DNA from 3 places in the Aurantimonas litoralis genome. Region 1 is predicted to be linked to each of the others. Evidence: riboswitches for the same ligand, from Rfam matches in the RefSeq annotation. Region 1 holds a riboswitch; each other region holds the start of a gene.

Region 1 (9,723 bases):
AATTTTTCGTCAGATTGGTGTAGGGTCGTCACACAGTCGGCCTCATGGCCAGCTCTTGACGCCGTCCAGCGCTCTCGGGCCTGTCCGAAAAGGATGCTTCCCCTACCGAGAAGAATGTCCGTCCGCTTGCGACCGCTCGGTCCATGCGGCGCTCATGCGGGAACACGGGAGGCGATTACACCGATCGACTGCGGTCCGGCAAGTACCACCGGGCCCCAAGCAAACGGCGGCGCCTGCGCCGCCACCCGTGTCTAGCGGCTGCCGCGGCCAGGCACAACAGGGAGTTTAAAAAAGCGTATGAGCAGTCAGAAGAAGGCTTCCAACCGCCAGGGTTTCAAGACCGGAGAGAGCATCGTCTATCCGGCTCATGGCGTCGGCCAGATCGTAGCGATCGAGGAGCAGGAAGTAGCGGGCATGAAGCTCGAGCTCTTCGTCATCGACTTCGAGAAAGACAAGATGCGCTTGAAGGTCCCGGTCGCCAAGGCCGAATCCGTCGGCATGCGCAAACTCTCTGAAACGGACTTCGTCGAGCGCTCGCTGAAGGTCGTGCAGGGCCGCGCCCGCGTGAAGAAGACCATGTGGAGCCGCCGCGCCCAGGAATATGATGCCAAGATCAATTCGGGCGACCTGATCCAGATCGCCGAAGTGGTCCGCGACCTCTATCGCGCCGACAGCCAGCCCGAGCAGTCCTATTCCGAACGCCAGCTCTACGAAGCCGCGCTCGGCCGCATGGCCCGCGAACTCGCGGCCGTCAACGAGGTCTCCGAGACCGAGGCCGTGCAGCTGATCGAGCTCAACCTCAACAAGGGTCCGAAGCGCGTCGCCAAGGGTGAGGAAGAGGCGGAAGCCGAAGGCGAGGCCGATGCACCGGCGGCTGCCACCGGCGAGACCGACGAGCAGGAAAAGGCGGCCTGAGGCCGCCTTCGAACATGACTATCGTCCACGGACGAAGCCGGGCCGGCCACCGCAAGGTGCGCCGGCCTTTCTTGTGGCGCCGGGCCCCGAGCGCCATCGTTGCCTCTGCGTGCAAACTGGCATAGGCTTCACACACGGCGATCCTGATCGCCTTTGCGCGATCTTGCGCGCCGGCCGCCATCGGCCCGGTTCCCTTGCCGAATACGGCACCCCCGCTACCTAAGCCAAAAAAGTTTTCCCCTCCGGGAACGTTTGCGGCCAGTCCGTGTTTCATGAACACCGACGCGTGAACCCGCAAGCAGCCTCGCTCGGTAGGCCACAGCGCCTCATAAGCTTGACCGGAGGGTAACCGATGAAGTCACAGTCCGCTCGCCGTACGCTGATCCGCGCGGCCATGTCCGCCCCGTACCTGCAGCGCGAAGAAGAGTACGAACTGGCGGTGCGCTGGAAGGAAAAGCGCGACCAGGAAGCCCTTCACAAGATCACCTCCGCTCATATGCGTCTCGTCATCTCGATGGCTGCCAAGTTCCGCCATTTCGGCCTCGCCATGAACGACCTCATCCAGGAAGGCCATGTCGGTCTTCTCGAGGCGGCGGCACGGTTCGAGCCGGAGCGGGAAGTGCGCTTCTCCACCTATGCGACGTGGTGGATCCGGGCGTCGATCCAGGACTACATCCTGCGCAACTGGTCGATCGTTCGTGGCGGCACCTCCTCCGCCCAGAAGGCTCTTTTCTTTAATCTGCGCCGCCTGCGGGCACGGCTCAGCCAGGGCGCCGACGGCGGTGTCACCGGCAGCGCCATGTACAAGGAAATCGCAACGGCACTGAAGGTGTCGGAGGGCGACGTGGCGCTGATGGATTCCCGTCTGTCCGGCCCCGATTCCTCCCTCAACGCCCCCCTGATGGAAGACGAATCCGGCAGCGCCGACCGACAGGATTTTCTCGTGTCGAACTCGCCCCTGCCGGACGAGATGGTCTCCGTGTCGATCGACGACGAGCGTCGCGTCACCTGGCTGCACAGCGCCCTCGACGTTCTGTCCGAGCGCGAGCTGAAGATCATCCGCGAGCGCCGCCTGCAGGACGACGGCGCCACCCTGGAAGCGCTGGGCACCAAGCTCGGCATCTCCAAGGAGCGGGTGCGCCAGATCGAGACCCGTGCGCTGGAGAAGCTGCGCGCCGCGTTGCTCGAGACCAACGCCGACCGCAGTGCCTACGTGAGCTGATCGTCGGCATCACCTCGAACGAAAAAGGGGCTCCCGATCGGGCGCCCCTTTTTCGTTGTATCGCAGTCTGACGCCACAGCCAGGCCGGTTACTCGGCGACGATCTTGTACCGCGTACCGGGCTTTACGTTCTCATTCGCATCGAGATCGTTGAGCAGCCGGAACATCGCCGTCTTGCCTTCGACCCCAACCATGCGGGAGGCCAGCGATGCCGTGCTGTCGCCGGCCGACGCAGTGACGATCCGGATACGCAGCGGCTTCAGGCTCTCCTTCTCGGCCGTCGAGAGAAGCCGGAACGAGTTCGCGACCTTGCCCGCGATCCCGGCCGCCGTGCCGGCGGAACTTGCCTGCACGGCCGTCAGGAAGCGATAGACCTGTCCGCCGACCCGCACCACGGTGACGTCGAAGACATATTCGCCGCCCTCGGCCCGGGCCGACACCGCATCGAGATTGCCGATCTTGAAGGCGCGGATGCTCGACGGGTCCAGCCCGCCGATCCAGCCGCTGTTGACGTAGTCGACGAGGCCGGTGGTCTTGGGCAATGCGACGCCGTCGAACCGGATCGCGGTGTCGTTGGGCCCGCTCGCCAGCACTGCCTCGGCGGTGTTGTCGATGACGAAGCCCTTCGGCACTTCGAAGGTGATGCTGAGACCGGGATGATAGAAGCGCTGCTCGCGGACATAGCCCTCGACGGCGGAATCGCCGAACAGCATGCCGTCGATGCCCGCCAGATAGCGATCGCGATCCGTGGTCCCCGTGCCCGGCTGGCCATATTCGCGCGCATGCCGGTTGGCGAGATCGATGCGCTGCGGCGCCGACGGATGCGAAGCGAGGAAGTCCAGCTCGGGATCGCCGGCCTGAAAGGCCGTGCGGATCTTGGCATAGGAATCCATCGCCTGCAGGAAGCGCGCTGCGGCGAAGGGATCGAAACCGGCCTTGGCGATGTGACGAATGCCGAGGATGTCGGCCTGCAACTCCTGCTGGCGCGAGAACTGGGCAAGGCTCAGCTTGCCGCGCGCCAGGGCGACCTGCCCGGCCGGCTCGCCTGCCAACACTTCGCTGACGACCCGGCTGGCGATCTCGGCGGCCTGCTCGCGCTGCTGGCGCTCGATGCCGTGATTGGCGGTGATATGCGCCATCTCGTGGCCGATCACCGCAGCCACCTCGGCCGAATCGTTGGCCAGGGCGACGAGACCACGGGTGATGTAGACGTAGCCGCCCGGCAGCGCGAAGGCATTGACGTTGGGCGAGTTCAGAATGGTGATGCGATAAGCGCGGTTCGGATCGTCGGTCTGGGCAGCCAGCTTGCCGACGATGGTGGCCAGCGTGCGCTCCAGCTTGGGATCCGAATAGGCGCCGCCATAGGCCGCCAGGATCTTGGGGTGCTGGGAGCGTCCGATGACCGATTGCGGATCGCTGCGCTGGACGTTCTCGAAGGTGATCGGACGACGCGTCGCGGCATAACCCGCCTGCACGCTGCTGCTGGCAGGCGAGAGGCCATCCAGCCCCGCTTCGATCGTGGTGCAGGCGCCGGTCGCCAGCAACGCGCCCAGCGCGACACCGCCGATCATGCGGCGCACAAGGCGTCCCGCACGACCAGGACCGGAGTTCATTGCCATCGCTGCGATCGTCGCCCCCACAGAACCGCTTCGCTTCCCGAGACTCAAGGCTTATCCGAACCGCTGTCACACGGGTTAGGATCGATCAGCAACAGATTTCGAAAAAGCGCCGCCGCTTTGCCTCGTGCCTTCCCCTGTCCGCTACCGGGAAAATCCGCCGGAAATACGTCAGTCGCGAAGTTAGCCGGCCGGTCCCTTGTCGGCCCGGGTTAAGGTCGTTCCGCAGGCGCAACCGTGCCGAGATAGCGCGCCACCCGCGGATCGCCGTCTCCGGCCAACAATGTACGCGTCGGCCCGATCGCCGCGATCTCGCCGGCGTCGAGAAATGCCGTCCGGTCGGCGTGGCCGACAGCATCCTCGGGATGGTGCGTGACCATGACGATCGCCGGCGGATCCGCGTGCCCTACCCGCAATTCGGTCAGGATCGCCAGCATCTCGCGGCGAAGAGCAGGACCAAGCGCCGCGAAGGGCTCGTCGAGAAGGAGAAGCGGCCGATCCCGCAGGAAGACCCGCGCTAGGGCCACGCGTTGCCTTTCGCCGCCCGACATCTCGGCCGGATGCCGCTTGGCGAAGCCCGCCAGCCCGACCGCGTCGAGAGCCGCCTCGACGCGGCGTCTGTCCGCAGCAGCCACCCGCAGATCGGGGGCGATGCCGAGGGCGACATTGCGGTAGACGTCGAGATAAGGAAACAGATTGTTGTCTTGGAAGACGATGCTGAGCGGGCGTTCCGCCGGCGCGACACCAGCCATTGCGCGTCCGTCAATGGCGATCGTGCCGGCGGAGGGCGCAGCGAACCCCGCGACGAGGTCGAGCAGAGTCGACTTGCCGGCACCGCTCGGACCGATGACCGCCAGCCATTCGCCGGCCTCCACCGCAAGATCGAAGCGCATCTCGCTGCCGCCATGGGCAAAGCGGACATCGTCGAGGACGAGGGCCTTCTTCATGCCGGATGGTCCCTTTGTGCAAGTCCGCGCTCGGCCAGCGCCATCAGCGACAGGCACAGGATGCCGAGGAGCAGCGCCAGTCCGGCCGCGTCGGCCGTGCGATAGCTGCCCATGCGCTGCAGCAGGAGATAGGGCAAGGTCACCAGGTCCTGGCTGCCGAACAGGGCGATGGCGCCGAGATCGCCGAGCGAGATCGCCAGGGCGAAGGCAAAGCCGAGGGCAACCGGCGCGCGCAAGACCGGCCAGTCCACCACCCGCAGTCGCGACAGACCTGCAAGGCCGAGGCTGTCGGCCAACCGGCCAGTCGCCTGGTTGGCCGACGCCAGCGCCGGCCCGACGATGCGCACGATGAAAGGCACGGCCATGGCGGCGTTGGTGGCGACCACGACATAGGGCGCAGCGGCAAAGACGTCGGTGACCTGCCGCAGCGCGAGAAACCAGCCGGCCCCGACCACGATGGGGGGAACGACGAGCACGAGACTGGCCGTCGTCTCCAGCCCGTTGCCGAGCGCCTGCCTGCGTGAAGTCAACCGGTCCCCGGGCGCTTGGCGCAGCGCCTCGACGGCGAGGACGATGGCCAGCGAGACGGCCATCGCAAGAAGCGCGGCAGCCGTCGCAATGACGATGCTGGTGATCGCGGCACGATGGACCGCCGGATCAGCCAGCAATCGCGCCAGGTCCGCTTCCAGTCCGCGCACCGCCACCGCGACGAAGGGCGCCAGCACGAAGCCGATGCCGAAGAGCAGCACGAGCGCGTCCAGCACCGCACGTACGGGACTGCGGCGATCGTAGCGCAATGCGCGGCCGCCCAGGCCGAAACCGGCGGCGACATCACCGCCAAGCCGGGTCGCCAGCCACAGGACGATCACCGTCAGGCCGATCTGGACGAGCGACAGCGTGATCGCACGGCCGGGATCGAAGTCGTAGCGCAGCGACTGGTAGATCGCGACTTCCAGCGTCGTGGCGCCCGGCCCGCCGCCCAGCACCAGCACGAGAGTGAAGCTGGTGACGCAGAGCATGAAGATCAGGCTCGCGGCCGCCGGCAGTGCACCGCGCAGGGCCGGCCATTCGACAAGCCGGAACGTGGCCAGTGGGCTCAGCGACAATTGCCCGGCGAGCTTCCAGCTTTCGGCCGGCACGCGGTCGAGCCCGGCCAGCATCAGCCGGGCGGCCAGCGGCAGGTTGAAGAAGACATGGGCGATCAGGATGCCGGAGAGACCATAGATGTCGAGCCGCGCCAGTCCGATCGCCGCGAAAGCATCGGAGACGAGACCGTTGCGGCCCCAGATGGTGAGGATCGCCAGCGCGCCGACCAGCACGGGCAGCACCTGCGGCAGGAGAAACAGGCGCAGCACCGCACGGCGACCGGGAAAGCGGGCACGATGCAGGGCCAGTGCCAGCGGGATGGCGCCCACCACCGACAGGAGGGTCGACAGCACCGCCTGCTCGAGGGTGAACAGAACGACGCCGAGGAGATAGCGATCGCCGGCCACCGCCCGAAAATCGGGTACGGCGCCGGTCGCAAAGAGAAGCACGACGAAGGCACCGGCCAGAAAGCCGACGAGGATACCGGCAGCGCCGAGGCCGAGGCCGATCCGCCAGGCACGATCCGCAGCACCGGTCATGAACGCCTCACCGGGACGCGCGCTCGATCGTCAGCGGCCGATCGCTTCGAGCCATTCCTGCGTCCATGCCTTGCGGTTCGCCGCCACGGTTTCCGGATCGATCATCAGGGGCGTGTCCACCAGCACCAGGCGGCCAAACGCTTCAGGCAGATCGATGCCGTCCGCGACCGGCAACGTCCAGTTGGTGGTGGGGATCAGCGACTGCACCTCGGCGGTCAGCATGTAGTCGAGGAAGCGCGTCGCCAGTTCGGCTGTCTCGGTCGTCTTCAGCATCGCCGCCACCTCGATCTGCAGGTAGTGGCCCTCCGCGAAGGCCGCGGCCTGATAGCGGTCGGTGTCTTCCTCGATCATGTGGTAGGCGGGCGATGTCGTGTAGCTGAGAACCATCGGCACCTCGCCGCTCGTGAACAGGCCATAGGCCTCGCTCCAGCCTGGCGTCACGGTGAGAATGCGCTTCGACAGCTGCGCCCATTTGGCGGCGGCCTCGTCGCCATAGACCTTCTTCATCCACAGCATCATGCCGAGGCCCGGTGTCGAGGTCCGCGCGTCCTCGATGGCGATCTTCACCTCGGGATCGCCATTGACCAGATCGTCGAGGCTCGCCGGTGGTTCGGCGATCGCTTCGCTGTCGTAGACGAAGGCGAGATAGGAATAGTCGTAGGGGACGAAGATATCGTCCGAGAAGCCGGTCGGCACGTCGAGCCCCGAGAGATCCGCCCCGCTCGGCGCGAACATGCCGGTCGCCTTGGCCTCGGGGATGAGATCGGTGGTCAGGCCGAGGACGATATCGGCTTCGGTCGAAGGGCCTTCAAGCTTGAGACGATTGAGGATCGCGACGCCGTCCTCGAGACCGACGAACTGCAGGTCGCAGGCGCACACGTCTTCGAAACCCGCCTCGATCTTCGGGCCCGGCCCCCATTCGGGCGTGAAGCTCTCATAGGTATAGACGGTGAGCACCGGCTTGTCGGCCTGGGCGACCGCTCCGGTAATGCCGGCCAGAAGCGCGGTGGCGCAAACGCCGAGATGGCGAACGGAGAGCGGCGGGAGGAAGACGGGTCGGGCCATTGTGGTGCCTTTCAAGACGGCGGCCTTCGAAACGAAAGCATCCGCGAAACACCCGCCGACGCCCGCATCCCTCCGCCGGTATGAGCCGGATCAGGTTCGACGGGTCGGCATGCGCCTCTCAGCCCGAAGGCACCCCGTGTGAGCATGGGAAGACTTAGAGGTCACGCCGCTTGCCGGCAAGGGCAGCCGCACCTCTGGACCAAGGGACAGCTCCGCCCTGCCCCAATGCCGAGCCCTCGCGTCGGACCGCAAGGCTGCGTCCGGCGCGGCAGGCAGGCCATGCCTCCCCGACGATCCGAATGCAATGTCGCGGCAGCCGATTGGCGTTTGCGGCCCGATGCTGTAGGCGAGCCGCGATGTCGCGCTTTTCCATTCTCCTTGCCGGCCATATCGCCCCCACCCCTGCGCTGATCGATGCGGTGGAGGGCACACGGGTCATCGCCGCGGATGACGGCCTGCGCCATGCTGGGGAACTGCAGGTGACGCCGGAACTCTGGGTCGGCGATTTCGATTCCAGCCCGCCGCGGCCGGCGATCGAACTGACCAGCCTCCCCCGCGAACCCTATCCTCGCGACAAAGCGATGACCGACGGCGAGATCGCCATCGAGGCGGCGCTGACGCGGGGCGCGACCGGCCTGTTGCTGGTCGGCGCGCTCGGTGGCCCGCGCAGCGACCACGCCTTCGCACATCTGATCCTGGCCCTGCGCTATGCCGCCCGCGGCATCGACGTGGAGTTGTTCGACGGCATCGAACGCGCCTGGCCGCTGGGACCGGACCGCCGAGCCTTCGATCTTGCGCCCGGCACGCAGTTCTCGATCCTGAAATTCTCGGATCTTTCTGGCTTGACGATCTCCGGCGCGAAATGGCCGCTCGACGCTGTCGACCTGCCATTCCACTCGATCCTCACACAATCGAACGAAGCGCTGGGGCCGATCGCCGTGACGATCCGCGAGGGCACGGCGCTGCTCGTCGCCCAGGCCGATCCCAAGGTCCGCTGATCCGCAATATCGCCGCACAAGAGCTTCGCGAGCAGACTTGGCGAACCCTGCGCCTTCGACTAGGTTGCGCGCGGTCGGTCCCGTAGCTCAGCAGGATAGAGCATCAGATTCCTAATCTGAGGGTCACTGGTTCGAATCCAGTCGGGATCACCAATTGCTTTGCGCCCTGCGGCAGGGCCATGCGATCTCCTCGCCGCGTACCCATGCACGGGGATATACAAGCTACAACCGAATACACCGCGTTGAGCAGCCACTGATCCCAGTCTGTTAATGTGCCGATTCTCCCAAAGCGTTGCTTCGATTGCTAGTGCTGACGCTGGCCTCGCACACTTCGGCACGATGCAACGCCCCGCCAGCGCGCCTTCAACGCACCGGTTCACCGTGAACTCCCCGTAACCGTTAAGTATTTTAGTAAGCAGGGGTCATCTAACACTCTATCCAAACAAGGCCACTTGCATCTGCAGTGAGGGGATGGGATGTGTGCGCTCAGAAATACAACGCGAATCTGTTTATGACGTGAGATGCAGGCCAACCGGTGATGTTGCACCTTAATTGTCTCGGGGTATCGGCGGAGTGAGAGCACTAGGTCGCGGCCAACAATGGTGATGCTTACAGCCGGAGTTCGCCGTAAGCATCCGTCCCTGAATTGACGCTCTCTCCTTATGTGGTCCATCCGCCTGCGTCGTAGATCAAAGGACCAGTCCAAACAGTGAGGCCATCCACTCAGGATGGATGAGCCAGAAAGAACCAATCCAAAATACATGCATACATTCATGGACTTCATGAGACGGATCTTTGCGTGGCATCACTGGATCCCCATTAGTATCGACCTGCGCCGCTCGCCTTTTGATCTTCGCCCGCTAACGGCTACGTCTGCTCCGACGCTGATACAGCGAGGGGGCCAGAATCGTTCTCGCATCCTCATGTCGGCCGAAACCAATGTTGAGAATTCGTCAGCAACGCAGAAGGCGCTCCAACGCCCGGCGGAGAGGACTGCCCGGCGTCCGCACGATGTTGTGAGCGTCACCTGGGATTACGACTTCCTGAAAGGCTGCTTGCTCGCAACGACGCTACTGGCAATCACGACCGGGGTTATCCTCTGGGCGGTCTGGAGCGCGTTATCGTCATTGATCGGTTTACTTTTCTAATCTCTTCAGAAGACCTCGGCGAGTTAGTGGCGGACCCGACCGGACGCCCTGGTCAAACCTGTGCCGCATCCTCATGCCACCCCGTCGCCGGTGTCGGAACTGGTACACTCCCTCTGCCCGCCGCCGGCTTTCCCTATATCGCGACTTCCACGCGGTTGCGGCCGCGGTCCTTGGCGAGGAAGAGCGCT
Region 2 (9,723 bases), on a different contig from region 1:
GCGAGATCGTCGAGAAGACGGGCGCCAAGATCAACATCGAGGATGACGGCACGGTGAAGATCGCATCGTCCTCCGGCAAGGAGATCGAGGCGGCCAAGAAGTGGATCCACTCGATCGTGGCCGAGCCGGAAGTCGGCGAAGTCTACGAGGGTACGGTCGTCAAGACCGTCGAGTTCGGCGCCTTCGTGAACTTCTTCGGTTCGCGTGACGGTCTCGTCCACATCTCGCAGCTCGCCGCCGATCGCGTCGCCAAGACGACCGACATCGTCAAGGAAGGCGACAAGGTCTGGGTCAAGCTGATGGGCTTCGACGAGCGCGGCAAGGTTCGCCTGTCGATGAAGGTCGTCGACCAGGAGACCGGCCAGGAGATCAAGAAGGGCGAGGAAGACGCCGCCTGATCAGGCCGTCTCTTCGCTGACAGAATGAAAGGCGCGTCCCTCGGGGCGCGCCTTTTTCGTTGGGGTAAGGGTCGCGACCTTCGGACCCGATCGGTGCCTACGCGTCAGGCGGACCGCCGGTGCCGCCGCCGCGACGAGCGCTCCTGCAGCCGGGCGATCGCCTCGAGTGCGTGGAGGGCGAGCGGCAGCCGCGCGACCTCCTCGACCTGCGGGCGGGTCAGGCCGGTGACGTCTTGCAGGATATGGTCGTCGACGCGCAAAAGGGTGTTGAAGGCGTCGCGGCAAAGCCGCTGCCGACGCTTCTCCACCGTCCAGTTATGCAGCCAGCCGACAAGGCCGGGTTGACCGGTCGTCTCCTCGTGGAGCCGGATGGGCTGGGGCAGGGCCGAATGATGCAGTATGAGAACCTCCAATTGCCGATGGGCCGAATGTGAGGGTTTCTCATTGATGAGACAAACGAGAAGGAGTAAGCCTAGCGGCAAGTTTCGCTAACAGGAGGCTCCGCCTGTGCTGACCCCCAGTCTGCCCAATCTCGACATGGACCTCGCCCGCACGATGGTGGCGATCGCCGACACCGGCAATTTCTCGCGGGCCGCCGAGCGGGTGCATCGCAGCGCGTCGGCGATCAGCCTGCAGGTGAAGAAGCTGGAGGACATGGTGGGCCGAGACCTGTTCCGCCGCGACGCCCGCAGCGTGGCGCTGACCGCCGACGGCGAGATCTTCCTCGGCTATGCCCGCCGCCTCCTGAAGCTGAACGACGAGGCCTTCTCGCGCTTCCTGTCGCCCTGCTGCGAGGGTAGCGTGCGGCTGGGCGTGCCCAATGACAACGGCGTGGTCGCCATGCCGGAAATCCTCCGGCGCTTCGCCCGGACCCATCCTAAGGTCGAGGTGGAGGTGCGGCTGGACCGCACCGAGGAATTGCGGCGGCGCTGCTGGTCCGGGGAGCTCGATCTCGCCGTCTACAGTCACGACGAACGCCTCGACGGGCCGGACTACATCCATTCCGAGCCGCTGGTCTGGGTGGGCGCGCGCGGCGGGCTCGCCGTGGCCGAAACGCCGCTGCCGCTCGCCCTCGCCGATGCCGGCTGCGCCTGGCGCGGCATGGCGCTGGCGGCGCTGGACGCCCGCGATATCGACTACCGCGTCGCCTATACCAGCGAGTTCTGCACCGGCCAGCTTGCGGCCGTCGCCGCCGACCTGGCCATCGCGCCGCTGCCGATCAGCGTCGTGTCGGACGACATCGTGCAGCTGGGCGCCGAGCGCGGCCTGCCGCCGCTGGGCAATTACCGCATGACGCTGGCCCGCCGCGACGGCGCCGGCCCGGTCGCCGATGCGCTGGCCGCCCATGTGACCGCCAGCTTCTGCGCCATCGCCGAACGCGGCACCCGGCTGTTCGCCTGACAGGCGCGGGGACTGGTATGATCAGGCAGCAGGCGTATCGTGGCCGGGGGCGCGTCGTCTGACGCGGGGCCGGCGGTCATTCTGTGCGACCGGTGCGTTGGGGAGCCTTGAGGGAGGATGAGGGAATGCCGGGGCTGATCATCCGCGTCGTGGCGGCGCTGTTTCTCGGGCTCGTCTCCAGCCAGTCGCTGGAATTCACCCAGCAATATCTGCAGCGCCTCGGTGGCGCCGTCGATGAATTGCGCAAGGTCGTCGAGCGTTTCGACGCCAGTGCCGCGGCCTCCGACCTGTCGCGCAGCGAGGCCGTCACGCGGTTGCGCGAGAACCGCGACGCCTTCGTCGCGCGCCAGGGCACGGACGCCGAACAGACGATCGCACGGTATGACGCGGTGGAGCGGCGCTATCGCAGCGTCGCCGAATCGGCGCCCCTGTTCCGCCCCTTCGTCGCGGCCGGCGATCCGGACTGGGAGATCGCCGAGCGGGCCGCCGCCGACTATCGGCCGGCCCTGCCGATCACCGTCGAGGGGCTGCTTCTGGCGGTCGCGGGTTTCGCCCTCGGCTGGGCGATCGGCGCCGGCGGCCATGGCGCCGCGCGCATGCGCCGACGCCGCCGCGAGCGTCGGCTGCCGTCGAGCTGAGCCCGCGACCGCGATCTTGGCGCGGCGGCGTTGACAGCGCCGCCTGGGAGGCACAGATTCCGTCCATCCAAGGGGAGTTCCGGCAGGGAACTGAGAGGCCATCGGCCGCCGAAAGGCGTGAGCGCGTGGCGACCCTTCGAACCTGATCCGGTTGAGACCGGCGGAGGGATGGAATGCGGTGGCCATGGCATGCGGTTCGCCGCCGGCGAGCGCCGCGCCGCCGATCTTTCCCCTGCCCATCACCCGGATCTCCGAGACGCGTCGAGGAGGATCGAGACAATGGCCGACCGGGTCGCCTGTTTGCACGACGCCTGCTGCATCGGCGGGGCCTGACCATGCGGGTTGCCGTCATCGGGGCCGGCGTTGCCGGGCTTGTCACCGCGCTGGAACTCGCCGAGCGGGGCGCCGATGTCGCGCTGTACGAGGCGGCGCCCGAGCTTGGCACCGCCGCCGCGTCGTGGCTGGCCGGCGGCATGCTGGCGCCGCACTGCGAGGCCGAGAGCGCCGATGCGGCCATCGTCGCGCCGGGTCTGGCGGGGATCGACTGGTGGTCGCGGCATGTACCGGACGTCGCGCGCCACGGCACGCTGGTGCTGGCGCCCTGGCGCGACCGCGCGGACCTTGCCCGCTTCGCCCGCCGCACGCAGGGTCATGAGCGGCTCGACGCCGACGCGATCGCCGCGCTGGAGCCCGATCTCGCCGGCCGTTTCGGCGAGGGCCTGTTCTTTGCCGAGGAAGCCCATCTCGATCCGCGCCGCACGCTGGAGGCGCTGGCCGAACGGCTGCTCGAACGCGGCGTGGCGTTGCATTTCGGCAGCCGCGTCGCGGCCGCCGACCTCGACCATGATCGCATCGTCGATGCGCGCGGCATCGCGGCGCGACCGGAGCTGCCGCGGTTGCGGGCGGTGCGCGGCGAGATGGTGCTGCTGCGCACCAACGAGGTGTCGCTGGCGCGGCCGGTGCGGCTCCTGCATCCGCGCTCGCCGATCTATGTCGTGCCGCGCGCCGACGGGCTGTTCATGGTGGGCGCGACCATGCTGGAAAGCGACGACGATCGCGGCATCACCCTGCGCGGCACCGTCGAGCTGCTCAACGCCGCCTATGCGCTGCATCCCGCCTTTGCCGAGGCCGAGCTGGTGGAGACCGGCGCCGGCCTGCGGCCCTCCTATGCCGACAATCTGCCAAAGGTGACGCGGAGCGGCCGGGTTATCAGCCTGAACGGGCTGTACCGCCACGGCTTCCTGCTGTCGCCGGCCATGGCGGCGGAGGCCGCCGCCGAAATCTTCGCAGAGACGCTGAAGGACGCATCATGAGAATTTCCGTCAATGGCGAGGAGCGCAGCGTCGAGGCCGCCACCCTCGACCGGGCGCTCGTCGAACTGGGCTATGAGGGCGCCGTGGTCGCCACCGCGCTGAACCGCGACTTCGTGCCGAAGACCGAACGCGGGACGGTGCGGCTTGCCGAGGGCGACGCCATCGAGATCATCGCCCCGATGAAGGGAGGCTGAGCATGGACACGATCGACACCGACACGGCGCACGCCGTGACCGGCATGGACATCTATGGCCGCCGCATCGCCTCGCGGCTGATGCTGGGCACCTCGCTCTATCCTTCGCCGCAGATGATGACCGATGCGATCAAGGCGTCCGGGGCCGGTATCGTCACCGTCTCGCTGCGCCGCGAATCCGGCGAGGCGCGGGCCGGCCAGGCCTTCTGGGAGCTGATCCGCGGCCTCGGCCTCGACGTCCTGCCCAACACGGCCGGTTGTCATTCGGCCCGCGAGGCGGTGACGACGGCCCAGATGGCCCGCGAGATCTTCGGCACCGACTGGATCAAGCTGGAGGTGGTGCGCGACGCCGAGACCCTGCAGCCCGACGTGTTCGGGCTGGTGGAGGCGGCCCGCATCCTGACCGGCGAGGGCTTCGAGGTGCTGCCCTACACGGTGGAGGATCTGTCGGTCGCCGACCGGCTGGTCGAGGCCGGCTGCCGGGTGCTGATGCCCTGGGGTGCGCCGATCGGCTCGGGGCTCGGGCTGAACAACCGCTACGGCCTGCGCCAGCTCAGGGCGCATTTTCCCGACGTGACGCTGGTGGTCGATGCCGGGCTCGGCCTGCCGTCGCAGGCGGCCGCCGCCATGGAGCTCGGCTATGACGGCGTGCTCCTGAACACGGCGGTCGCGAAGGCCGGCGATCCGGTGGCGATGGCGCGGGGCTTTGCCCTGGCGGTCGAGGCCGGCCGGCTGGCCTTCGAGGCGGACCCGATGGCGCCGCGCGACATGGCGGCGCCCTCGACGCCGATGCTGGGGCAGGCGATGCTCGGCGATGTCGGCGGACCGGGAGGTTCGCGATGAGCCGGGCGGAGGGACATCGGAGTGGGGAGCGCGGTGCCGAGGAGCGGCCGGGGACGGGGCTACGGCTCGATCCGTTCTACCTGATCGTCGACGATGCCGAGATGGCCGAGCGGCTGGTGCCGGTCGGGGTCAAGCTCCTGCAATTGCGCGCCAAGGACTTGGACGCGGCAAGGCTGCGGCAGGAGATCCGCCGCACGCGCGATGTCTGCGCGGCCCATGGCTGCCTGCTGGTGATCAACGATTTCTGGCGGCTGGCGATCGAGGAGGGCTGCGATGTCGTCCATCTGGGGCAGGAGGACCTGGCCGAGGCGGACCGGGCGGCGATCAGTGCGGCGGGCCTGAAGCTCGGCATCAGCACCCATGACAGCGCCGAGCTCGCCGTGGCGCTGGCCGCCGAGCCCGATTACGTCGCGCTGGGGCCGGTCTGGCAGACCAAGCTGAAGGTGATGAAATGGGCGCCGCAGACGCCCGAGCGTCTCGGCGTCTGGCGCCAGCGTATCGGCGATCTGCCGCTGGTGGCGATCGGCGGCATCACCGTGGAGCGGCTGCCGCAGGTCTTCGCGCAGGGCGCCGACGGCGCCGCGGTGGTCACCGACGTGACCCGGGCCGCGGACCCGGAAGCGCGGGCGCGCGAATGGCTCGCGGCGACCGCGCCCTACCGGCGATAGGCTTTGAGGCTGTGAGTGGGGAGGGCGGCTACTTGCCGCCGCTCTCGTCCTCGCCCTCGACGACCGCCTTGCGGTGTTCCTGGGCCTTCAGCTCCTCGAGCGACGGCATCGACATGATGTTGTAGCCCGAATCCACATAGTGGATCTCGCCGGTGACGCCGTTCGACAGCTCCGACATCAGGTAGAGCACCGCGCCGCCGACTTCCTCGATCGAGGTGTTGCGGCGCATCGGCGCGTTGCGGCGCTGGAAGTTGAACATCAGCCGGGCGTCGGAGACGCCAGCGCCGGCCAGCGTGCGCACCGGTCCGGCCGACACGCTGTTCACCCGGATGTTGCGCGGTCCGAAATCGGCGGCGAGATAGCGCACCGAGGCTTCGAGCGCGGCCTTGGCGACACCCATGACGTTGTAGTTCGGCATGACCCGCACGGCGCCGCCGTAGCTCATGGTCACCATGGAGCCGCCATTGGTCATGATCTCCGCGGCGCGCTTGGCGACCTCCGTGAAGGAGAAGCAGGAGATCAGCATGGTGCGGGTGAAGTTCTCCCGCGTCGTGTCGGCGTAGAGGCCCTTGAGTTCGCTCTTGTCGGAGAACGCGATGGCGTGGAGGACGAAGTCGATCGTGCCCCATTCCTCCTTCAGCGTCGCGAAGACCTGGTCGAGCGAATCGGTGTCCTCGACGTCGCAGGGGATGACCAGCTTGCTGCCGATCTCCTCGGCGAGCGGGCGCACGCGCCGCCCGAAGGCCTCGCCCTGATAGGTCAGGGCGATTTCCGCGCCCTGCGCCGCCAGCGCCTTGGCGGCGCCCCATGCGATGGAATTGTGGTTCGCGACGCCCATGATGAGCCCGCGTTTGCCTTTCATCAGATCGGTCATGTGCCCACCAAACCTCAGTCCGTCACGCGTTGGAAGGCGAGGCAGGCATTGGTGCCGCCGAAGCCGAAGGAATTCGACAGGACCCGGTCGATCTTCGCATTGTCGACCCGCTCGCGCAGGATCGGCATGCCCTCGAACTCGGGATCGAGTTCGTCGATATGAGCGCTCTTGGCGAGGAAGCCGTGCTTCATCATCAGGAGCGAGTAGATCGCCTCGTGCACGCCGGTGGCGCCCTGGCTGTGGCCGGTCAGCGACTTGGTGCCGGAGATCGGCGGGATGTTGTCGCCGAAGACCTCGCGGATCGCCTGGACCTCCATGCGGTCGCCGACCGGGGTCGAGGTGGCATGGGGGTTGATGTAGTCGATCGGGCCGTCGAGATGGCCGATCGCCTGGCGCATGCAGCGCACCGCACCCTCGCCGGACGGGGCGACCATGTCGGCGCCGTCGGAGGTGGCGCCGTAGCCGACCAGTTCGGCCACGATGTTGGCGCCGCGCGCCTTGGCCCGCTCGTATTCTTCCAGCACGAGGACGCCCGCACCGCCGGCGATGACGAAGCCGTCGCGGGCATTGTCATAGGCGCGCGAGGCGATCTCCGGGCGGTCGTTGAAGTCCGAGGACAGGGCGCCCATCGCGTCGAACAGCACCGACAGGGTCCAGTGCAGATCCTCGCAGCCGCCGGCGAACATCACATCCTGCTTGCCCATCTGGATGGTCTCGTAGGCATTGCCGATGCAATGGCTCGAGGTCGAGCAGGCCGACGAGATCGAGTAGTTGACGCCCTTGATCTTGAACCAGGTGGCCAGCGTCGCCGAGGCGGTCGAGGACATCGCCTTCGGCACGGCCGTCGGTCCGATGCGCTTCGGGCCCTTTTCGCGGGCGGTCTCTGCCGCCTGGACGATGGTCTGGGTCGAGGCGCCGCCCGAGCCCATGATGATGCCGGTGCGCTCGTTGGAGATGTCGGCGGCCTCGAGCCCCGCATCGGCGATCGCCTGGTCCATGGCGATGTGGTTCCAGGCGGTGCCGCCGCCATGGAAGCGCATCGCGCGCCGGTCGAGGATGGTGGTGGGGTCCAGCGTCGGCTTGCCGTGGACGTGGCTGCGGAACCCCAGTTCCTTGTATTCCTCGGAAAAGCTGATGCCCGAGCGCGCATCCCTGAGGGAGGCGGTTACCTCGTCGACATTGTTGCCGATCGAGGAAACGATCCCCATGCCCGTCACGACGACCCGCTTCATCGTCCGCTCCTTCTCGATTCCAGGATTCGCGCCGTCATCAGACAGCGGCCTGAGCCGCGTCCTCGTCACTGAACAGGCCGACGCGCAGATCGCTGGCCTTGTAGATGACCTCGCCATCGGCCTTCATCCAGCCATTGGCGATGCCGAGCTTCAGGCGCGAGCGCATCACGCGGCGGAACTCCACGCCGTATTCGACCAGCTTGACCTTCGGCGTCACCTGGCCGCTGAACTTGACCTCGCCGACGCCGAGCGCCCGGCCGCGGCCGGGCTCGCCCAGCCAACCGAGATAGAAGCCGGTGAGCTGCCACAGCGCATCGAGCCCGAGGCAGCCCGGCATCACCGGATCGCCTTCGAAATGGCAATCGAAGAACCACAGGTCCGGGTTCACGTCGAATTCGGCCCGGATGATGCCCTTGCCGTTCTCGCCGCCCGTCTCGTCGACCTCGGTGATGCGGTTGAACATCAGCATCGGCGGCAGCGGCAATTGCGCATTGCCGGCGCCGAACAGCTGGCCATGACCGCAGGCGATGAGGTCGTCGTAATCGTAGGAGGTCTTCTTCGTCGCCATGATCGCTTGTGTCCGCCCTGTTCTCCCGACCCTGCCATGGGCCCTTGTCGGCTGCGCCCATACCACGCCACCCGCACAGGTGAAACCGTTTGGCTGGGCCCGGCGTATCCGGCGCGCCAGGATGGCGGCCGGCAAACGCCGTCCTCGCCAGCCTATCTGTGGTACATGGCGCGCAATTTCGATAGCACCGGGCGAAGGAAGCCGCCTCAGCGCGCGCCGTGACCGCCGCCCTCGACAGGATGCAGCACCGCCGTGACCGCCCTTTTCACCCCTTCGCGCCGCCACGCTCTCGCCCTGTCGGCCGGCGCCTTGATGCTGCTCGCCGTGGTCGCGCCGGCCCTTGGACAGTCCTGGCGCAGCGACGGCGCGGTCGCGGGCTTTACGGCGGGGGCGGGATTTACCGGGCTGACATTCCGCTGCGCGAGCGCCGGCCGCGTGACGGTGAGTTTTTCCGGCTTTCCGGGACGGCTGCAGGCGGGCCAGGCCCATACGGTGGTGGCGACGGTCGACGACACGGCCTTCGTGCTGGAGGCGATCGCCCGCGATGCCGGCAGCGGCTCGATTCTGGTGGCGGAGGGCGCGCTGGCGGCCCGCGCCGCCTTCATCGAGGCCCTGCGCAAGGGCCGCAGCGTCGAGGTGGCGGGGCCGGTCGGGCGATACAGCCTGCCGCCGACAGGGTCGGGCGACGCGCTGGCGGCCTTCACCAAGGGCTGCGGCTAGGCCCCGCCATCAACCGTTATGGCGGGTTCTGCGGGGCGGCATTTGTGACCGCGATGCCGATGACGTATATTGCGGTCGTGCAGGCCCTTCGGTAAGCCTGCGGACACTTATCGCACGAACAAGAGACTGGTGGCATTCAGCAATGGAAAACCGGACGCGCGCCCAGAGCTTCTGTGTATTCGAGCGCCTTCGCTCGGTGGGTCTGCGCCCGACGCGGCAGCGGGTGGCCCTGTGCAACCTGATGTTCGGCGCCGGCGACCGCCATCTCTCGGCCGAGGAACTGCACGAGGAAGCCCACAAGGCCGGTGATCCGGTCTCGCTGGCGACCGTGTACAACACGCTGCACCAGTTCACCGATGCGGGCCTCGTGCGGCCGCTCTCGGCGGAGGGCCAGCGCACCTATTTCGACACCAACACCTCCGATCATCATCACTTCTTCGTCGAGGACGACAATTCGATGATCGACATTCCCGATGGCGGGCTGCGGCTCGACCGGCTGCCGGAGGCGCCGGAGGGCATGGAAATCGTCAATGTCGACGTGGTGGTGCGCCTGCGCCGCAAGAAGGCACTGGACCAGGCCGCCGAATAGGCGCCGACGACAGGTCCATCCCGAGGAACGCAGAAAGCCCGGATCGCGGTCGCGACCCGGGCTTTTTTGATGTCTGGCGCCGGCCGCAGCCGGCGCTGACGCAAGAGGATTGCGGCTACTCGAAGCGCTCGTCCGGATAGACGCCCCAGATCTCCTGCTGGCGGACATAGCCGTCGCGGTCGGCGACCTTGAGTTCGCACCAGCCGGCCGTGCAGGTCTTCACGCCCGCGACGACGCCCGGTTCGATCCGCGCCACCAGCGGCGCATCGGTGGCGGGGCTGTTGTG
Region 3 (9,723 bases), on a different contig from region 1:
GCTGCCACACCATCATGAACTGCACCCAGTCCTGCCCGAAGGGACTGAACCCGGCCAAGGCGATCGCCGAGATCCGCAAGATGATGATCGAACGCCGGGTCTGACCCGGCGGCAGGCGCGGCGATTCGGCAACACCGGCTGGCGGAATCGCCTGCCGGTGTCATTCCCGCACACGCCGCCCCGTTTGCCGACACATTTCGTGACCACGACAGCGCCATGAGCACGTTGTCGATCCGCGGCCGTTTGCCGGCCCTTGCCACCCTTCTGTCCGTCGCCGTCCTGTCCGGCTGTGTCGGCGCACCGGAGATCGAGGAGGTGGTGTCGCCCCTCAGCTACGGTCCGAGCCAGGAATGCCTCGCCCGGGCGATGTTCTTCGAATCCAACCGCTCCAGCCGCGAGGGCATGCTCGCCGTCGGCACCGTGGTGATGAACCGCGTCGGCTCGCCGAGCTATCCCGATTCCGTTTGCGACGTGGTTGCCCAGCCCAAGCAGTTCGCGCCCGGCGTGATGACCCGCGACATGGGGGCCGGCAAGGAACTGGCGATGCAGACCGCCCATGAGGTCCTGTCGGGCAAGCGCCACGCTGCTGTCGGCGATGCCAAGTTCTTCCACACGGCGGGCCTGAGCTTCCGCTACGGCAACATGCACTACAAGGTGATTGCCGGCGGCAACGCCTTCTACCAGAAGGTTTCGCGCGACCAGCGCAGCGCCGGCTTCCGCATGGCGTCCCAGGCGGAGGTCCGCAAGAAGGGCGCCGCTGCGGCCATCGACGAGGTCCGCACCGCCGCCGTCGCGCCGAGCCCGAAACAGGACACGTCCGCGCCGGCCGGTCTGGCGACGGCCACCGCCATGGCGCCGCGCAAGACCACCGGTGACGAGGCCAATCCGTTCCTGACGCTCTGGCAGGGCCTGACCGAACAACCGGCCCGCGCCGACAGCGGCAAGGGCGGGCGCGTTCGTGCGGCGGAAGCCGCCGCGCCGACGCCGGATGCCGCCGATACGGCCACGCTCGACGCCCGCATGCAGGCCTTGCCCGGCGTCCAGACGGCCACCACCGACTGAGTTCGGCCGGCGCGGGGCTCTGCGGAGGCCGCAATCCCCCTCGATTCCGCTGGCATGCGATCGTCCGGCCCGCGTGATGGCGGCATTGCGGTCGGCATGGCAACCATGGCTTCCTATATGGCGGGCGAGACCGAAGCCGGGACGGGCATCGGTCACAGCCAAGCCGGCAGGAGCCGATGACCGAGACCGTTTCCGCCGCCGATCCGCTCCCGGACCGGATCGGCCCGATCCTCTATGCACGCGGCGGCGATGGCCGGCGCGACCATCTTGCCGCGATCCTCGTCCTGGACGAGGCGGCCGCGGCGCCCGACCTGTTTGCTGCGGGCGAGGCGACGCAGCCGATTGCGCTGGCCACAAGGTTCGGCCGCACGGTCTGGCGCTACGATTTCTCGCTGCCAGCCGGCACCGCCAGCTCCTACCGCATCGACGAGACCGACTATGCCGTCGTCAGCCCCGACGGCGGCGCGGCGCGCATCGCCTATGTCTCCTGCAATGGCCAGGAGAACGGGGATCTCACGCGCGACATCGCCGAGCGCGACGCCATGTGGACCCGGCTCACCGCCGAGCACGACCGCGCGCCGTTCTCCCTGATGCTGCAGGGCGGCGACCAGCTCTATGCCGACGACGTCCTGGCCTGTCATCCGGATGTGCGCCGCTGGACCACGCTGAAGCCCGACGAGCGCGGGACCGTCCCGCTGACCGAGGAGGCGCGCGCGGCGATCCGGCGCTTCTATTTCGAGCGCTATCTGATCAGCTTTGCCCGGCCCGCCATGGGCGCGATGTCGGCCCATGTGCCGTCCGTGTCGATGTGGGACGACCACGACATCATCGACGGCTGGGGCAGCCATCCGACAGCGCTGCTGGACAGTCCCGTCGGGCGCGGTCTGTTCGAGGCGGCGCGCGAAATGTTCCTGATCTTCCAGCTGGCGGCGGACGAGGCCGATCTGCCGGCGATCGCGCTGGACCGGCAGGCGCGCAGCCTGGGCGTTGCGGTGCGCTATCCGGGCCTGACGATCCTCGCGCCGGACCTGCGCAGCGAACGCCGTCCCGACAGGGTGATGGGGCCGGTCGGATGGAAGAGCTTCGAAACGGCGCTGGAAACGACGCCGGAGCCGGACCGGATCGTGCTCATGTCCAGCGTGCCGGTGCTCGGGCCGCGCCTGAGCTGGGCGGAGCTGGTCGCCGGCATCGTGCCGCGGGTCGCCAAGCTGTCCGACGATCTGCGCGACCAGTGGCAGAGCCGGGCACATCGGCGCGAATGGATCCGCTGTCTGCAATGCCTGGCCGATCGCGCCGAGCGGGCCGTTGGCGGGCTCGTGGTCGTCTCCGGCGAAATCCACCTGGCGACGCGCGGCGAGATGCGGCTTCTGAACGGGAGTGTGATGCACCAGCTCGTCGCGTCCGGCATTTCCCATCCGGCGCCCGGGCCGGCCTATCCGTTTGCGCTCGGCCTTCTCGCGCGGGTCGGCGAGAGCCCGCTGCGCGGCCGGAAAATCCGCTTGCGGCCGCTGCCCTCGCGCCGCGCGACCTATACGAGCGAGCGCAACTACCTCGTCCTGTCGCAGGACGGCATGGACTGGCAGGCCGAATGGGAACTCGAAGACAGCGGCCGGACCCCGAAGCTGGCAGTCTGACCGGTTAAGGCGACATCGGCGCGAATGCGACATCGCTGTCGCATTCAGTACAGGGCTCGGACGGAAATTCCTCGTTTGGGCTCAGGACGATACGCCAGGGCCCGAAAAGTTCCGCTGTCGTAGAAAGACCCTATTGCTGCCAGAGTCCGTCCTTTTTCTCGTCACAGGAATTGACGAAGGAAGCGGCGTCGCAAACGTCGCATCTCAAGGACATGCCAAGAATGAAGTTTCTGCCGAAGGCCGCTCTCGCGGCCGCGCTTTTCGCCGGAACGATGGTCGGTTCGTACTCCGCCGCAATCACTCCGGTCGTAGCCGAAACGAAGTCCGCGGCCTCGGGTTCCGCCTCTTATTACGGAAAGCGCTTTCATGGTCGCCGCACGGCGAACGGCGAAAGCTTCAACATGAATTCCATGACGGCGGCTCACAAGACGCTGCCCTTCGGCACCAAGGTGCGCGTCACCAACCGTCGCAACGGCAAGTCCGTCGTCGTGCGCATCAACGACCGCGGCCCGTATCATGGCGGCCGGATCATCGACCTGTCGCGCGCCGCGGCATCGAAGATCGGCATGATCCATTCGGGCACCGCCAAGGTCAGCCTCGACATCCTCTAGGGTCTCGGCTTTGCCGCCGCATGACGGGGCGCTGGCCGCCCGCATGTGACACATCTCGTCCGACGGCGCCGCTTGCGCCGCGGACCGCCCGCGACACGCATCGCGGGCTCTGGCTCGGGCTTTACCCCTGACCACCTCCCGGTCGTCCCGGCCCGCGGCGCATCGCCTGCATCGCCGCCGCGATGTCCCGATCGGCCGCTGCCGATCCTGCTTCCCGTCTTCCTTCTCTCTGCCTCTTCGTGTCTCGCGCCGGTGTTCGGTAACGACCGCTGCAACCGCTGTTGACACCCCCACGGGGACTGCTACCGTCCGCTCGTCCAAGGGGAGTTCCGGCAAGGAACTGAGAGGCCGACGGCTGCCGATCATCGGCGAAGCGCGCGGCGACCCTACGAACCTGATCCAGTTCATACTGGCGTAGGGATGGGAAAGCCGCCGACCTCTCCGGCCCGCAATGCGGGCCAAGCCCCCGACAACAGGGGCGATCCGACAGGCCGACGAGAGTTTTCGATCACCGAAAGCAGAACTGGATCTCCGACGCGAGCGCGACTGGAGAACCAAGATGAATGCCGTGACACCCACCGTCACCGCCGGCCCGCTGCCGGCCTCCCGCAAGATCTACCTGGCCGGAACGGCCTTTCCCGACATCCGCGTGCCGATGCGCGCGATCACCGTGCACCCGACCGCGGGCGAGCCCGACGTCATCGTCTACGATCCGTCCGGCCCCTATACCGACAGCCAGGTCGAGACCGACATCGCCAAGGGCCTGCCGCGCATCCGCGAGAGCTGGATCGCGGCCCGCGGCGACACCGAATTCTACGAGGGCCGCGCGGTGCAGCCCGAGGACAACGGCAATCTGCCGGCCGAGAAGCTGACGCCGGAATTTCCGGTTCGCAACGCACCGCGCCGGGCGACGGGCGGGCGCGCCGTGACCCAGTACGAATATGCCCGCGCCGGCATCGTCACCGCCGAGATGGAATTCGTCGCGATCCGCGAAAATCTCGGGCGTGCCGAGGCCAAGCGCGCGCTGGAGCGCGACGGCGAGCCGTATTCGGCGGCGATCCCGGATTTCATCACCCCGGAATGGGTGCGCGACGAGGTCGCCTCCGGCCGCGCCATCATCCCGGCCAACATCAACCATCCGGAAGTCGAGCCGATGGCGATCGGCCGCAACTTCCTGGTCAAGATCAACGCCAATATCGGCAACTCCGCCGTCACCTCCTCGATGGCCGAGGAAGTGGAGAAGATGGTCTGGGCGATCCGCTGGGGCGCCGACACGGTGATGGACCTGTCCACCGGCCGCAACATCCACAACATCCGCGACTGGATCATCCGCAATGCGCCGGTGCCGATCGGCACGGTGCCGATCTACCAGGCGCTGGAGAAGGTGAACGGCATCGCCGAGGACCTGACCTGGGAGGTCTTCCGCGACACGCTGATCGAGCAGGCCGAGCAGGGCGTCGACTATTTCACCATCCATGCCGGGGTGCGGCTGTCCCATATTCCGCTGACGGTGGACCGCACTACGGGCATCGTGTCGCGCGGCGGCTCGATCATGGCGAAGTGGTGCCTGCACCACCATCGCGAGAGCTTTCTCTACGAGCATTTCGAGGAGATCGCCGATATCTGCCGGGCCTATGACGTGTCCTTCTCCATGGGCGACGGCCTGCGCCCCGGCTCGATCGCCGATGCCAACGACGCAGCGCAGTTCGCCGAGCTCGACACGCTGGGCGAGCTCACGAAGATCGCCTGGGCCAAGGGCTGCCAGGTGATGATCGAGGGGCCGGGCCATGTGCCGATGCACAAGGTGAAGGAGAATGTCGACCGCCAGATGCGGGTCTGCGGCGAGGCGCCGTTCTACACGCTCGGACCCTTGGTCACCGATATCGCGCCGGGCTACGACCACATCACCTCGGGCATCGGGGCGGCGATGATCGGCTGGTTCGGCACGGCGATGCTCTGCTACGTCACCCCGAAGGAGCATCTGGGCCTGCCGGACCGCGACGACGTGAAGGTCGGCGTCGTCACCTACAAGATCGCGGCCCATGCCGCCGATCTCGCCAAGGGCCATCCGGCGGCGCAGCTGCGTGACGACGCGCTGAGCCGGGCGCGCTTCGAGTTTCGCTGGGAGGACCAGTTCAACCTTTCCCTCGACCCGGAGACGGCGCGCTCCTTCCACGACCAGACGCTGCCCAAGGAGGCGCACAAGGTGGCGCATTTCTGCTCCATGTGCGGTCCGAAATTCTGCTCCATGAAGATCTCCCACGACATCCGCGCCGAGGCGCAGAAGGAGGGCATGGAGAAGATGGCGCAGAAATATCGCGAAGGCGGCGATCTCTACATGCCCGCCGGCGACGTGCCGGCCGAGTAGGGCGCAGCGAAACGGAGGCGGCGGCGCGCTGCCGCCTCCCGTGTCCCCAAGGTGGAACGGGGCGGGCCTTCGGGTGGTTAGGCGTTCGACTGCATCAGGAGAACGCACCATGGCCGATCCGAAGGCCCCCAGACACGATCAAAAGCCCGCCGATGGCGGCGTCCTCGACAATGCGCTGCAGCGCACCGACAATTCCTTTGCCGGCAAAGAGCCCGACGAGCGGCTGATCGGCACCGATGTTCCGGACGACGAACAGGACGCCGAGGAAGACGAAGAAAGAGACTGACCGTCTCCTGCTCTGGCCGATCGGTCGCGCCGCGCAGCAATTGCCCGGACGCCCGATCGCCGCTAAAGCCGCGCCATGCGGAACGCTGACGACCTTCTGAGCGAACTCGACGCCTGGCACGATGCCGACCGGCGGATCGACATGTGGTGGCGGGACGACGATGCGATTGCCGCGACGCCGGCGCTCGAGGCGCTGGTCGCCGCCGCGCACCGCCATGCCGCACCGCTGGCGCTGGCGGTCATTCCGGCCGGTCTGGCGGACAGCCTGGTCGCCCATCGCGGCGATCCGCTCCTGACCGTCCTCCAGCATGGCCACGCCCACAGGAACCATGCCGCGCCCGGCGGACGCGCCGTGGAATGCGGCGGCGACCGGCCTTTGGCCGAGGTGCTGACGGAGTTCGACGAGGGGCGCAGCCGCCTGGCGGCGGCATTCGGCGACCGTTTCGTGCCGGTGATGGTGCCGCCCTGGAATCGGATCGAGCCGGCGGTGGCCGAGGCATTGCCGGCCATGGGCTATGCCGGCATCTCGGTGTTCGGGCCGCGGCAGACCGTCTCGCCACACGTGGCTTGCCGCCATGTGAACGCCCATCTCGATCTTCTCACCTGGAAGGGCGGCGCCCGTTTCGCCGGGCATGACAAGCTGGTCCGGCTGGCCGCCGAGCGCCTTGCCGACCGGCGGCTCGGGCGCAGCGATCCGGCCGAGCCCTTCGGCATCCTCACCCACCATCTCGACCACGACGCCGAGACCTGGGCGTTTCTCGACGAATTGCTGGCCCTTTTCGCCGCTCATCCGGCGGTCCGATGGCGTGACGCGGGGGCACTGTTCGCCGGCGCACCGACGGACGAACTGGTCCGATGAGCGCGATCGTGCGACCCGCACGAGCCGGCGACATCGCCGCGGTGGTCGAACTCCTGCACACCCACATGAACGCCAGGATCCCGCGCGAGCGCTGGGCCCGGCTGCTCGACTATCCCTGGCGGCCGGAGGGCGTCGAGCGCGGCTGGCTGGTGGAGGATGGCGGGCATATCGTCGGCTTCATGGGCACGATCTACAGCGACCGCATGATCGGCGGCCAGTTGCGGCGCTTCTGCGATCTGTCCTCCTGGTATCTCCTCGCCGATTATCGCGGCGACGGCACCGGCGACGATCTGCTGCGCTCGGGCATGGCGCAGCCCGGCGTCACCTACCAGACCATGACCGCCCGCCGGGCCACCGGCCGCAAGATCCGGGCACTGGGCTTTTCGGTGCTCGACGACAGCCGCAGCCTGTTCCGGCCGAGCGGGGCGCCGGGGCGTCTGCCGGTCCTGCGGGATACGGCGATCCGCGACCGGCTCGATCCGGCGCAGCGGACGGTCCTCGACGCCCATGCCGGCTTCGACCTGCACCATGCCTTCGTCGGCGATACGTGGCTGGTCTGGCAGCGCAAGCTGAAGGGCGAGGCGATCGCCTATCACGAGATCCTGCATGCCAGCGATCCGGCGTTCCTGTCGGCGCATGCGCAGGATATTGCCGACAGCATCGTGACCGGCGAGCGCGGCGTCCTCGCCATCGACACCCGCTTCATGACGCCCGGCAACGATCAAGGCACGGTGGAAACGATCAGGCTGCCGCGCTGGTATCGCCCGGCGGATGTCGCGCCCCGCGACGTCGACCATCTGCATTCGGAGGTGATCCTCCTCGACCAGAAGCTGCCCTGAGCACTCAGGCGAAGGCGACGAGGTCGAGCGGGGCGTCCACACCCTGCACCTGCCGGCGGTCGAGGCGGGTCAGGCTGGCGGCAGCGGGCGGGCGAAACCCCTGCGCCTGCGCCATGTCGAGGCTGGCCTGGGTGGTCAGGCCAAGGGTCTGCTCGACCTTGTTGTGCTTCTCCAGCTTGGCGGCGAGGTTCACCGGATCGCCGATCACGGTGTATTCAAGCCGGTGCTCGTCGCCGAGCGCGGTGAAGACGACGGTCCCGGCGGTCGCCGCGCCGTTGACGCGCAGGCCGATCGGACCGAAACGCGTCTCCATCTCCCGCGCCCACTCCCGGGACAGAGCGAGGATTTCGCAGAGGGCCGCGAGGGCCTCGGCCGCGGCTGTCCGCGACGGCCTCGTCGCGCCGAAGGTCGCCAAGAGGCCGTCGCCGAGATATTTGTCGACGATGCCGCCATGGCGCTCGATCACCGGCACGATGCGGGCATGCAGGCCGACCAGCACCTCGACAACCTGCCGCGGGTCGTGCCGGGCCATGAAGCCGGTGAAGCCGCGAATGTCGAGGATGACGATGGCGGCCTCGCGCTCCTCGGCGTCGCCGGCCACCACCGATTCCGGCGAGGTGACGATGGCGCGCTCCACATCGGCCGGCAGGAAGCGGCGGATCTCCTCGCGCTCGATATGCTCCAGCGTCGCCGCCGCCAGAAGCCGCTTGGCCCGCACGAGGGCGAGCGCCAGGACCGTGGTCAGGACGAGGATCGCGACGATCTTGTCGATCTCGGCGCCGACCAGAATGCCGTCGCCGTGGATATAGGCGACGAAGCTGCGGGTGATGGCGTCGGTGCCCTCGGCGTCGATGGCATAGAGCGTCAGGCCGACCCAGCCGAGCGCCGCGGCCGCGCCGGTGGCCAGAACCCAGGCCGGATCGAAGCGGAAGGCGCGAATGGCGATGAAGACGAAGACATACATCACCGTCGGCGCCTTCAGGGAGAAGCTGGCGCCCTGGCCGTACTGGACATGGAAATACCAGACGAGACCGTAGAGCAGCGCGATGTCGACCAGGACCGACAGGCCGAGAAACCAGGCCGGCAGGCGGATCCGGTAGGACAGGAACAGGCGCAGGGCGGTGAAGCAGAGATAGACCGCGAGGCTGATCGGCACCGGATGCTGCATCTCGCTGTCCACCGGACGCGGCGAGACCAGATAGAGCGCGGTGATGAACAGGCCGATGCCGAGCTGGACCCAACCGATCAACCGTTCGCTGCGGATTTCGAAGCGATCTACGACCTCGCGCACGCGCTCGGGAATGGCGCGACTGGATTCGCGCCGGGCGAAGGGCGCCAGCAGCTTGTTTCGGTTGCTCACGTCGGTTTCGCCCGGTAACTGGCCCTCATGAACGCTCCGTCCCCGGCTGTGGTCATTGCGGTCGATCCGTCGCGGCGGTAGACGGGCGCGGTTTCCCCGGGGACACGCGCGCTTGCGTCAGGGCCGGAAAATGGCCAGTGTGTCCCGGTCGAGCAGGGTCGGAGCGGCAGGAGTATCTGATGAAAGCCCGGCCTCCGCGCGTTCTCATCTACAGTCACGACACCTACGGTCTCGGCCATCTGCGCCGCTGCCGGGTGATCGCGCAGGCCCTTGTGGCGCACCGGCCCGACATCTCGATCCTCATCGTAGCAGGCTCGCCCGTCGTCGGCTCGTTCAGTTTTCCGCCACAGGTGGATTTCATCCGCGTGCCCGGCGTCGTCAAGCTCGGCGCCGACACCTACGCGCCGTCCAATCCGGGCCTGTCGCTGGAGGATCTGACCGAGATCCGCAGCGCGATCATCCGCTCGACCGCCGAAATCTTCGATCCCGACATCTTCATCGTCGACAAGGAGCCGCTCGGCATGCGCGGCGAGGTCGAGGCGACGCTGCATCACCTCAAGACCACCGGCGCCCGGCTGGTGCTGGGGCTGCGCGACATCATGGACGAGCCGTCGCGGCTGATCGAGGAATGGACCCGCAAGGAGGCCTTCGGCGCGGTCGAGAATTATTACGACGACATCTGGATCTACGGGCTGCCGGAAATCT

What was found. Region 1 has a riboswitch for thiamine pyrophosphate ahead of thiB (thiamine ABC transporter substrate binding subunit). Riboswitches for the same ligand answer to the same signal wherever they lie in the genome.
Region 2: linked by a shared signal. The riboswitch ahead of thiO (glycine oxidase ThiO) and the one ahead of thiB (thiamine ABC transporter substrate binding subunit) in region 1 are both predicted to bind thiamine pyrophosphate.
Region 3: linked by a shared signal. The riboswitch ahead of thiC (phosphomethylpyrimidine synthase ThiC) and the one ahead of thiB (thiamine ABC transporter substrate binding subunit) in region 1 are both predicted to bind thiamine pyrophosphate.

The regions. Positions count from the first base shown of each region.
Region 1 covers NZ_JAPFBM010000001.1:744,520-754,242, forward strand. Annotated here, with positions in the region: gene N7I30_RS03585 (CarD family transcriptional regulator) at 298-915, shown strand; gene N7I30_RS03590 (RNA polymerase factor sigma-32) at 1,268-2,137, shown strand; gene N7I30_RS03595 (M48 family metalloprotease) at 2,226-3,749, opposite strand; gene thiQ (thiamine ABC transporter ATP-binding protein) at 3,965-4,699, opposite strand; gene thiP (thiamine/thiamine pyrophosphate ABC transporter permease) at 4,696-6,324, opposite strand; gene thiB (thiamine ABC transporter substrate binding subunit) at 6,355-7,389, opposite strand; TPP riboswitch at 7,440-7,536, opposite strand; gene N7I30_RS03615 (thiamine diphosphokinase) at 7,746-8,387, shown strand; tRNA gene N7I30_RS03620 (tRNA-Arg) at 8,464-8,540, shown strand; gene N7I30_RS03625 (diguanylate cyclase) at 9,669-9,723, opposite strand, start outside.
Region 2 covers NZ_JAPFBM010000005.1:326,225-335,947, forward strand. Annotated here, with positions in the region: gene pnp (polyribonucleotide nucleotidyltransferase) at 1-398, shown strand, start outside; gene N7I30_RS13445 (hypothetical protein) at 503-811, opposite strand; gene N7I30_RS13450 (LysR substrate-binding domain-containing protein) at 906-1,799, shown strand; gene N7I30_RS13455 (DUF2937 family protein) at 1,925-2,437, shown strand; TPP riboswitch at 2,498-2,623, shown strand; gene thiO (glycine oxidase ThiO) at 2,773-3,750, shown strand; gene thiS (sulfur carrier protein ThiS) at 3,747-3,944, shown strand; gene N7I30_RS13470 (thiazole synthase) at 3,989-4,786, shown strand; gene N7I30_RS13475 (thiamine phosphate synthase) at 4,783-5,454, shown strand; gene fabI (enoyl-ACP reductase FabI) at 5,483-6,328, opposite strand; gene fabB (beta-ketoacyl-ACP synthase I) at 6,343-7,560, opposite strand; gene fabA (3-hydroxyacyl-[acyl-carrier-protein] dehydratase FabA) at 7,598-8,128, opposite strand; gene N7I30_RS13495 (hypothetical protein) at 8,381-8,848, shown strand; gene irrA (iron response transcriptional regulator IrrA) at 8,991-9,437, shown strand; gene N7I30_RS13505 (SH3 domain-containing protein) at 9,553-9,723, opposite strand, start outside.
Region 3 covers NZ_JAPFBM010000003.1:221,543-231,265, forward strand. Annotated here, with positions in the region: gene N7I30_RS08555 (succinate dehydrogenase iron-sulfur subunit) at 1-104, shown strand, start outside; gene N7I30_RS08560 (cell wall hydrolase) at 217-1,062, shown strand; gene N7I30_RS08565 (alkaline phosphatase D family protein) at 1,239-2,696, shown strand; gene N7I30_RS08570 (septal ring lytic transglycosylase RlpA family protein) at 2,918-3,307, shown strand; TPP riboswitch at 3,618-3,745, shown strand; gene thiC (phosphomethylpyrimidine synthase ThiC) at 3,867-5,675, shown strand; gene N7I30_RS08580 (hypothetical protein) at 5,785-5,961, shown strand; gene N7I30_RS08585 (polysaccharide deacetylase family protein) at 6,037-6,819, shown strand; gene N7I30_RS08590 (GNAT family N-acetyltransferase) at 6,816-7,658, shown strand; gene N7I30_RS08595 (adenylate/guanylate cyclase domain-containing protein) at 7,663-9,018, opposite strand; gene N7I30_RS08600 (glycosyltransferase family protein) at 9,198-9,723, shown strand, end outside.